One region of the Mesorhizobium sp. M0018 genome, then DNA from elsewhere that is predicted to be linked to it. Evidence: predicted binding sites of a transcription regulator. Region 1 holds the regulator's gene; each other region holds the start of a gene.
The links. The regulator PhoB, encoded in region 1, activates phosphate uptake and scavenging genes when phosphate is short. The targets are predictions, from matches to a motif close to TGTCATNNANCTGTCAT.
Positions count from the first base shown of each region.

Region 1 (3,275 bases):
CGACCGGTCGCAGGATCTCAACCTCCTCAGGACCAAGATCGGCATGGTGTTCCAGAAGCCGACGCCGTTCCCGATGTCGATCTACGAGAACATCGCCTTCGGCGTCAGGCTTTACGAGAACCTCGGCAAGTCCGAGATGGACGGCCGCGTCGAACAGGCGTTGAAGCGCGCCGCGCTGTGGAGCGAGGTCAAGGACAAGCTCAACGCCAGCGGCTTGAGCCTGTCCGGCGGCCAGCAGCAGCGGCTCTGTATCGCCCGCACCGTGGCGGTGAAGCCGGAAGTCATTCTGCTCGACGAACCGGCTTCGGCGCTCGACCCGCTGTCGACTGCCAAGATCGAGGAACTGATCGACGAATTGCAAGCCGACTACACGATCGTCATCGTCACCCACAACATGCAGCAAGCGGCGCGCGTGTCGCGCCAGACGGCCTTCATGTATCTGGGTGAACTGGTCGAGTTCGACCGGACCGAGAAGATATTCACGTCGCCCCGCGAGAAGCGCACGCAGGACTACATCACTGGCCGCTTCGGCTGAGCCGTTCCGATCATGCATATGAGGACAGGACCATGGGCGAACACACAGTCGCTTCTTTCGACGAGGATCTCGAGCAGATCAGCAAGCTGATCCGCGACATGGCCGACCTCGCCGGTTCGATGGTCGGCGGGGCGACCAAGGCGCTGTTGAATTCCGACAACGTGCTGGCGCAACGCGTCGTTTCCGACGACGCCATCATGGATGCGCGTCAACGCGAACTGGACGACCGCGCCATCACCCTGATCGCCAAACGCCAGCCGATGGCCCACGATCTTCGCCATGTGGTCGGAGCGATCCGCATGGCGGGCGACCTCGAACGCATCGGCGACCTTGCCAAGAATATCGCCAAGCGCGTGAGTGCGGTCGGCCTCAGCGCCACGCCGCGGGACCTGTCGCATTCCATCGACGCGATGGCGCAGCTGGTTCTCATCCAGGTGCAGGGTGTCATCGAGGAATATGCTGCAGGCGATGCGGCCGCGTTGGCCAAGCTGCGTGCCGCCGACGAGCGCATCGACGTCAAATACACGTCCGTGTTCCGCGAGCTGTTGACCTACATGATGGAAGATCCGCGCAACATCACCGCTTGCACGCACCTGCTGTTCTGCGCCAAGAATCTGGAGCGGATCGGCGACCATGTCACCAACATCGCCGAAAATGCGTATTATGTGCTGACCGGCGAGCAATTGCCGGTCAATCGTCCGAAGCAGGACGAAACGACAATGTCCGCACCGGTGACATGATGGGGGTGCCCAGCCGATGATCGCACCACGCATAATGGTGGTGGAGGACGAGGAGCCGTTGGGTGTGCTGCTCCGCTACAATCTCGAATCCGAAGGCTACCAGGTCGAGGTGGTGACACGCGGCGACGAAGCCGAGATCCGTTTGCAGGAGAATGTGCCCGACCTTTTGGTGCTCGACTGGATGATACCAGCGGTTTCCGGCATCGAGCTCTGTCGTCGGTTGCGGGTGCGCCCCGAAACCGAGCGGCTGCCGATCATCATGCTGACCGCGCGCGGCGAGGAGAGCGACCGGGTGCGCGGTCTTTCGACCGGCGCCGACGACTATCTGGTCAAGCCGTTTTCGACACCGGAATTCATGGCCAGGGTCAAGGCGCTGCTGCGGCGCGCCAAGCCGGAAGTGCTGTCCAGCGTGCTGAAGGTCGGCGACATCGTGCTCGATCGCGAATCGCACAGGGTCTATCGCAAGAAGAGCGAAATCAGGCTCGGGCCGACCGAATTCCGGCTGCTCGAGTTCATGATGCGGCATCCGGGCCGTGTCTTCTCGCGCAGCCAGTTACTCGATAATGTCTGGGGGGAGACAATCTACATCGACGAACGCACCGTCGACGTGCATGTCGGGCGGCTGCGCAAAGCCGTCAACAACGGCCGGATGCCGGATGTCATCCGCACCATCCGCGGCGCCGGCTATGCGATCAGGGAAGATTGACCCGCCTGGTCAGGCTACGTTCTTTCTGACGCTGGGCCTCATTTGCGCGCCCGGCGCGAAAATCTCCTGGTCGACGAAGCTTAACGCCCGCATCGCGCAGCCTTCGCGGATCAGAGGCAATTCGTTCGGCTCTGTATCGAAGGAGATCGAGCCTGAATGCTGGCCGCCGGCGGTCTGGGCGATTGCCTTCCGCAAGGCCGGCTCGATCAGATCGAAGGCGGCGGCACTGGCGCCGACCATCGCGACCGGTGCCGGATCGATCAGCGCGAACAGCGAGCCGAGACCGAAACCCAGCGCTTCGCCGGCCTTGCGGTAGGCCTCGCGTTCCGGCCCATCTTTCTCGCGCGCCCGGGCCGCCAGTGCGCGCATGTCGGCGTCGCTGACGTCGGCGACCGGTTCGCTGTCTTCGCTCATCTGCCTGGCGTTGCGCCAGATGGCGTAGTTGCCGGCATACGCCTCGATGCAGCCGCGCCGCCCGCAACGGCAGAGCGCGCCGCCCGGACGATGGATCATGTGGCCAAATTCGCCGCCCGAGGAATGCGTCCCGGTGAACAGTTCGCCCTTCAGCACCAGCCCCATGCCGATGCCATGCGAAAGCAGGATGGCGATGAAGTCATCGCGATAGCGATCCGGATTGCGCCAGCGCAAAGCCACCGCCATCATGTTGCAGTCGTTCTCCACCGTTGCCGGGATGCCGAATTCGTCCTCCAGCATGTCGGCAAAGGCGATGTCGGTCTGCGGCGTGATCGGCGACCACAGCATGGCGCGTGCAGGGGAGTCGGTAATGCCCTGAATCGCCAGGGCGATGCGGGCGACACTGCGGACGTCAAGATCTGGATCCTGCAGCCGGCGCCGGACGATGGCCATGCATTCACGGATCAGCTCGTCGCGCGGCATAGTCAGCGTGTCCAGCCGGCGCTGTTCCTCGGCGACCACCTGTCCCGTATAGTCGATAATGGCGGCCGAAAGGAAATTCAGCGACAACACCACGGTCAGCACCGCCGCCGCTTCCGGGTTGAGGGCGAGGCCGACTTGCGGACGACCGCGTTTCAACGAAACGGGCTCACTTGGCTTGCTCTCGGCGAGGATGCCTTCCCGTATCAGGTCGGAAGAAATCGCCGATATGGTCGAATGACTGAGGCCGGTGGTAGCTGCGATCTCAGTACGCGATGGCTGGCCGGCCCGGCGCACCGCCGAGATCACGATCGCCCGGTTGCGCCGGCGCAAATCGTCATGGCGGATTCCGACCGACATTGTTTTGCTTTCCTCCCGGTTGCCGCGGCCGCTCATGAAC
Region 1 is NZ_JAMYVL010000005.1:154,355-157,629, reverse strand. It holds gene pstB (phosphate ABC transporter ATP-binding protein PstB) at 1-535, shown strand, start outside; gene phoU (phosphate signaling complex protein PhoU) at 568-1,275, shown strand; gene phoB (phosphate regulon transcriptional regulator PhoB) at 1,292-1,981, shown strand; gene NKJ81_RS09155 (ROK family protein) at 1,991-3,235, opposite strand.

Region 2 (3,275 bases), on a different contig from region 1:
GCGCCCTACACCGTCGTCGCCGGCGTACCGGCCAAGCCGATCCGCGAACGCTTCGACCGCCGCACCGCGGAGCGCTACCAGGCGCTCGCCTGGTGGGACTGGGACCATGCAAGGCTGCGCGCCGCGCTCGACGATTTCCGCGAGCTGGAGGCCAATCAGTTTTTGGAGAAGCATGGGGGTTGACGCCCTGAATAAGTCAGCCGCTCAGGCAAATGTCCAAAATAATAGAAAGAAATCCTAACGTAATAAGAATAGCAACACCAGTCTGATTTAACCTGATAAGTTCTATAAATTTTTTGTCATAACCAATATCTATAAGCGATTTGGTTTTTTCCTCAACTTTATTTGCAAAATTTATCGTAACTAGAACGATTAAAAAAATGAGAATCATTAGAATAATGGCCGCGTCACGCCCATTTCCATAATTGTACAAGTATCCAGATATTGGATGGTTCAAGCTACCAACCCGATATATGGACGTCAAAACCAGGGCCACTGTGAAACTCATCGCAGCGACTACCCCTGCAGCATACAGTCGCAACCACTGGCGCCAACGTAGCAATTAGGAAGCCTCTCTTTGATACGAGTTTGAATCTTTATTTCAATCTTGATGATGTGGAAACCCCGGCAGCATCACTTGGCGAATCATGCCTTTGATATTCTACTTCTTGGCACGGTTTTCATGTCCCTGACACATCGTCGGGGCAGGACGCGGCCTTCCTTTGGAGATCGCAATGCCTGTTTCAGTCAGACCTTCGCTCGCCGGATTCTTTGCCGGCTCGAACCCGACCCCTCCGGTGCATCTCGGCAGGCGCTACGACACCTCTGGTAATTTTCTCAACGAGCCCGGCAACACGGTCGTCTGCCATCTCGTCAACGGCTCGGCTTCGGAAGCGGTGATCATCGACGTGCGTGAGCGCATGCGCGCCATGCCTGATGCCGACGGGCTGGCCTTCACGCCCGTCTCCAGCCTGCACATGACGCTGTTCCAGGGCATCATCGAATACCGCCGCCGGCTTCCCTATTGGCCGGAGGATGTGCCGCTCGACACCAGCATCGACGACATGACCCGCCTCTATCAGGAACGCCTGAACGGCTTCGAAGGCTACGGCGCCTTCAAGATCAAGGTCGTCGATGTCGTGCCGACGGGCTTGACCGTTGCCGGCGCAACCGATGAGGACGTGCATATCCTGCGCGCATGGCGCGATGCCTTGTCGGCGCCTTTCGGATACCGGCATCCCGACCACGACACTTACGTCTTCCACATCACGTTCGCCTACCAGATCCGGCGTCTGGCGGACGAAGGGGCGTCCGAGTGGCAAGATCTGTTCGACGATTGCCTCTCGCTGTTTGCCCGCCAGGCTCCGGTGATCGAGCTGCGGCCACCTGCCTTTTGCCGCTTCAGGGACATGGAGCATTTCGAGGAGTTGCTGATCCTCGGCTGATCCCATCCAAGCCGCCCGGACGGCAGCGGTTTGGGTCAACTCGCCTTCGCGCCAAACGCGCCTGTGGGCAGTAACAAAACTGACATCAATCCGACACCGCAGGTTCATGCCGTTGCGCTAGCGAGGGTTAACAGACCTTCAACCGCGACTGGACTGGAACTTACCCATGTCAGCAACGCCAGAAATGTCAGCAACGCTCGAAATTCGCGGCGTCACCCGCCGGTTCGGCAAGAACACCGCTGTCAGCAATGTCGACATCTCGATTCCGCACGGTCAGATGGTCGGCATCATCGGTCGCTCCGGCGCCGGCAAATCGACGCTTCTGCGCATGATCAACCGCCTCATCGATCCGAGCCAAGGATCGATTTTTTTTGACGGCGCCGAAATTTCCCGGCTGCGCGGCTCGCCGCTCCGACGCTGGCAGCGCGACTGCGCCATGATCTTCCAGCAGTTCAACCTGGTGCCGCGCCTCGATGTGCTGACCAATGTGCTGCTCGGCCGGCTCAATCACCGTTCGACCGTGTCCAACCTATTTGGCATGTTCTCCCGCGGTGAATGCGCCGAGGCGGTTGCAGCCCTCGAGCGCCTCGACATCGCCCGCACCGCCCTGCAGCCGGCCGGCACGCTTTCCGGCGGCCAGCAGCAGCGCGTTGCGATTGCGCGCGCCATGATGCAGCAGCCGAAGGTGTTGCTGGCGGATGAGCCGATTGCCTCGCTCGATCCGCTCAACGCCAAGGTGGTGATGGATTCGCTGCAGGACATCAATTTGCGCGAGGGCATCACCGTCATCACAAATCTGCATACGCTGGATACGGCCCGCACCTACTGCAACCGCATCATCGGCATGGCCGCCGGCAAGGTCGTCTTCGACGGCCCGCCTGAAGCCCTCAACCGCGAGGCCGTGCGCATGGTCTACGGCGCCGACAGCAATGGCGGCGAAATCTCCGAGGCCATCACCTCCACCAGTGTCGCCATCAAACAGAAAATCGCTGCATCCGCCGGACCGCTCGAGCCCGCATTCCCGGGATATTGAGAACGACCTGATCGCCCGCCCGCGTCAAAGGCACCTGTCAAAAAATTCGAACGCTACCGGCGCGAGGCCGGGACCAACAGGAGAGAGATAATGTTCAGGAAGATGGTTTTTGGCGCCGTTTCATTGCTCGCCATCGCGGCAAGCGCCGCTCACGCCCAGGATATCAAGGAATTCCGCATCGGCATCCTTGGCGGTGAAAACGAAGCGGACCGGCTGCGCAACTTTCAGTGCCTCGCCGATCACATGAAGTCCGAATTCGGCTTCGAGAAGGTCTCGCTGTTCCCGGCCGCCGACTATGACGGCGTTATCCAGGGCCTGCTCGGCGGCACGCTCGATTTCGCAGAGCTTGGCGCGTCGGGCTATGCCAGCGTCTACCTCAAGGATCCGAACGCCGTGACCCCGATCCTCACCACCCAGCAGACCGACGGCGCGACCGGCTATTATTCGATCGGCCTTGCGCTGAAGTCGTCCGGCATCACCGACATCAAGTCGGCCAAGGGCAAGAAGCTCGGCTATGCCGACCCGGATTCGACCTCCGGCTACCTGATCCCGCTGACCCAGATCCCGAAAGACACCGGCGCTTCGAACGAAACCTTCTTCGCCTCGACACAGTTCAATGGTGGCCACGAGAACAACCTCCTCGCCGTTCGCGACGGCAAGGTCGATGTTGCGGTTGACGATTCCTCTGGCATCGGCGACTTCAAGAACGGCTACACCTCCGGCACCTTCCACAAGGAAGTCGCCAAGGGCGCCGTGGACCCCAACGATTTCGTCGAAGTCTGGCGCTCCGGCTTGAT
Region 2 is NZ_JAMYVL010000001.1:427,398-430,672, forward strand. It holds gene NKJ81_RS02055 (DapH/DapD/GlmU-related protein) at 1-183, shown strand, start outside; gene NKJ81_RS02060 (DUF1868 domain-containing protein) at 735-1,445, shown strand; gene phnC (phosphonate ABC transporter ATP-binding protein) at 1,612-2,478, shown strand; gene phnD (phosphonate ABC transporter substrate-binding protein) at 2,569-3,275, shown strand, end outside.
Region 2: the regulator PhoB is predicted to act here: its motif matches at 1,526-1,542, upstream of phnC (phosphonate ABC transporter ATP-binding protein).

Region 3 (3,275 bases), on a different contig from region 1:
GCGGCGCCTTGGCCGAGCCCTTGAACTGGTTGACCATCTGGCATTCGGTGACGCGGATGCTGCCGAGCGGCACGGCAAAGGGCAGTTCCGGCACGTCCAGTTCCAGTTCGACCTCGCCGATGCGAACCTCGCCGACGAAGGGATGGTTGCGCGCGTAGCCGCGCTGGGTGGAATAGCCGAGCGCCAGCAGAAACCCCTCGTCGCTGCGCGACAGCGCCTGCAGGCGGATGTCGCGCGCCATCGGGAATTCGAGCGGCTCGCGGGTGATGTCGCCGAGGGTATGATCCCCAGGCATGTCGCCGTCGGGCTCGATCAGGCCTTCGCGGGCGAGGATGGCCGAGACGCGCGGCATGGCTTCCGCCTCGCCTGCGCGCTGCTCCGGTTCGGCGACATCGCCGCCGGCGGCGAGCTCGGGATCGAGCAGGCGGTGGGTGTAGTCGAAAGTCGGGCCGAGCAGCTGGCCGCCGGGCAGGTCCTTGTAGGTCGCCGACACCCGTCGCTCGACCAGCATCGTGCCGGTGTCGATCGCCCTTGTGTAGCCGAAACGCGGCAGCGTCGTGCGATAGGCGCGAACCAGGAAGATCGCCTCGATCATGTCGCCGCGCGCCTGGACGATGGCGAGTGCCGCCAATTCCCGGTCGTAGAGCGAACCTTCGCTCATCACCCGGTCGACGCCGAGCGCCAGCTGCTCGACGATCTGGTCGAGGCGAAGTGCGGGCACCGAGCGGTCGCCGCGCCGGCGGTCGGCGAGCAGTTTGTGGGCGTTGCGAATGGCCGCTTCGCCACCCTTTACCGCAACATACATGCTACGCCTCCATCATCTTGATGCGCGTCGTACGCGGCAGGCAGGCAACGCTGTCAGGGGTGGCGAGGACGATGTCGACACCGCGGGGAAAGCGCTGGTTGTTCTGCTTCCATTGCTCGACGAAATGGCGCGGCATTTGCGCCGGCGCGATCGTCGCCGTCGTCTCGATGCCCGGGCCTTCGAGCAGCAGCGCAGCGCCGGAGACAAGATCGCCGACCTCGAGGATCAGCGTCGTGGAGCGATCGGGATAATCCTGGGTGCCTTGCGAAAACCCGTCGAGCGCCATCATCTCGGCCGGCGTGGCGATCAGCGCGAAATGCGCGTCGGCCGGGGTGTTGGCCAGCGGCGCGCCGGTATGGAAGCCAAGCCAGGATTTCACCGCCGACACCTGCAAAGCCGGGTCGAGCCAGAGCGGCGTGTCGTTGTCGCACAGCGCCAGCGCAACGGCGCCGGCGGTGGCCGACAGCGGCGCCGGTGGGTGGGCAAGGGCCGGCAAGGGCTGGACGCTGCCCGGCCGCGCCATCGCGTCCATCACGGCACGGAATACGGTCTGCGCGTTGAATACCGGATCGGCAAAGCCGCCTTCGATCGCTTGGGTTACGATGTCCATCAGTCTTCTCCGCGTACCATGGTGAAGAAATCGACCTTGGTCGCCGCCGTCTCGGCGCGGCGCTGTTCACGCGCCTTGGCCAGTGCCGCCTGCAATGGCGCAACGATCCTGATCTCGACCTCATTGCGGTGGGCCGGGTCCTGCCACAGCGCATCGGCGATCGCCGCCAGCCTTGCCTTCTGCTTGTCGCGACCAAGTGCGTAGCAGTGGCCGACATGGCCGGACGCGAGCCGCACCGTGGCACGGGTGACCGTCGCCTCGCCGACATTGAAAGGGGCACCACCGCCGCCGATGCGGCCGCGTACCGTAACCAGGCCGGTTTCGGGGCCACGCAGAAGTTCCGCTTCGCAAGGCAGGCCGGTTTCGTCCCACAGGCGGACGATGTCTTCGCCGGCCGATTGCGCCAGCGTCGCCATCACGGCCTTGCGCTCGGCCTGCTCTCGCGCTTCCCGTCCTCGCATGGCCGTACTCCTCGTTTGCGTGAATTTATCTATTGATATAGACAACTATACAAATTATACTTGTTATTTAGCGCGTGTCCATGACGGGCACGTGACACGGCCAAAAGATCGGCGCAAAGAATTGGGGCGGGAGATGATCGGACAAGCCAACCGCATCGAGCGGCGCAGCGGTGTCGCGCTGTGGCGGCAGATCGCCGACCAGATACTGCATTCGATCGCCGTCGGCGATTTTCCCGAGAATGCCGCGCTGCCGCCGGAGATCGCGTTGGCCGGACGCTATGGCGTCAACCGCCATACGGTGCGTAGCGCTATCGCAGCGCTGGTGCAGGAGGGCGTGCTCAGGGCGGAGCAGGGGCGCGGCACCTTCGTGCTGTCGCGCAAGCTGCTGTCTTATCCGATCGGCGCTCGCACCCGCTTTTCCGAGGGATTGCAAGGACAGGCGTCCGAGCGGCATATCACCTTGCTCGCGTCATCGGTCGAGCCGGCCAACCGTCGTGTCGCAGAGGGCTTAGGCCTTGCGACGGGCGCCGATGTGATACGCCTGGAAACGCGCGGCGAAGCCGATGGAATGCCGGTGTCCCGCGCTGCCGGCTGGTTCGATGCCAAGCGCTTTGCCGGCATCGATGCCGCCATGGCGGAAACCGGTTCGATCACCGCATCGCTGGCACGTTTCGGCATCGACGACTATCTCAGGCAATCGACCGTGCTGTCGGCGCGCCATGCCGATGCCGTCGACCTTGCGGACCTCGAGCTGCAGCCCGGCGCCATCGTGCTGGTGACGGTTGCCGTCAACGTCACGCCCGACGGTCAGCCGATACAGTTTTCGGAGTCGCGCTTCCCGGCCGAGCGGATCGAGCTCAAATTGTCGGCGCTCTGAGATGCGGCAGCCCTGGCATCATCCGACCTGAATGACGGCCTTGATCAGGCCGGACTTCTCATGCGCCCAGCGGGCGAGGTCGTGCGGCGTCTCGCCAAGCGTGGTGCGGTGGGTGACCAGCTTTGTCAGCGGCAGCGCGCCGTTGCGGATCGAAGCGGCGACATGGTCGAAATCGGCACGCAGGGCGTTGCGGCTGCCGATCAGCATCATCTCGCGCTTGTGGAATTCGGGATCGGAAAAGGCGATGTCGTCCTTGACGACGCTGACCAGGACCAGCGCCCCGCCGTGCGCGACATGGGCGAAGGCCGACTGCACCGACCGGGTGTTGCCGGTGGCATCGAAAACCACGTCGAAGCCGTCGCCGCCGGTTGCTTCCCGCACCAGGTCGGCAGCAGCGCCCCGCGAGCCGTCGAGGGTCGCGAAGCCGAGTTCGCTTTCGGCGAAACCCAGCCTCTCCGCACTCATGTCGAGCAGCATCACATCGAGCCCGGCGATGCGGGCGAACAGCGCCGTGCCGAGCCC
Region 3 is NZ_JAMYVL010000001.1:420,820-424,094, reverse strand. It holds gene NKJ81_RS02035 (carbon-phosphorus lyase complex subunit) at 1-805, opposite strand, end outside; gene phnH (phosphonate C-P lyase system protein PhnH) at 807-1,415, opposite strand; gene phnG (phosphonate C-P lyase system protein PhnG) at 1,415-1,876, opposite strand; gene phnF (phosphonate metabolism transcriptional regulator PhnF) at 2,010-2,753, shown strand; gene NKJ81_RS02015 (zinc-binding alcohol dehydrogenase family protein) at 2,772-3,275, opposite strand, start outside.
Region 3: the regulator PhoB is predicted to act here: its motif matches at 1,957-1,973, upstream of phnF (phosphonate metabolism transcriptional regulator PhnF).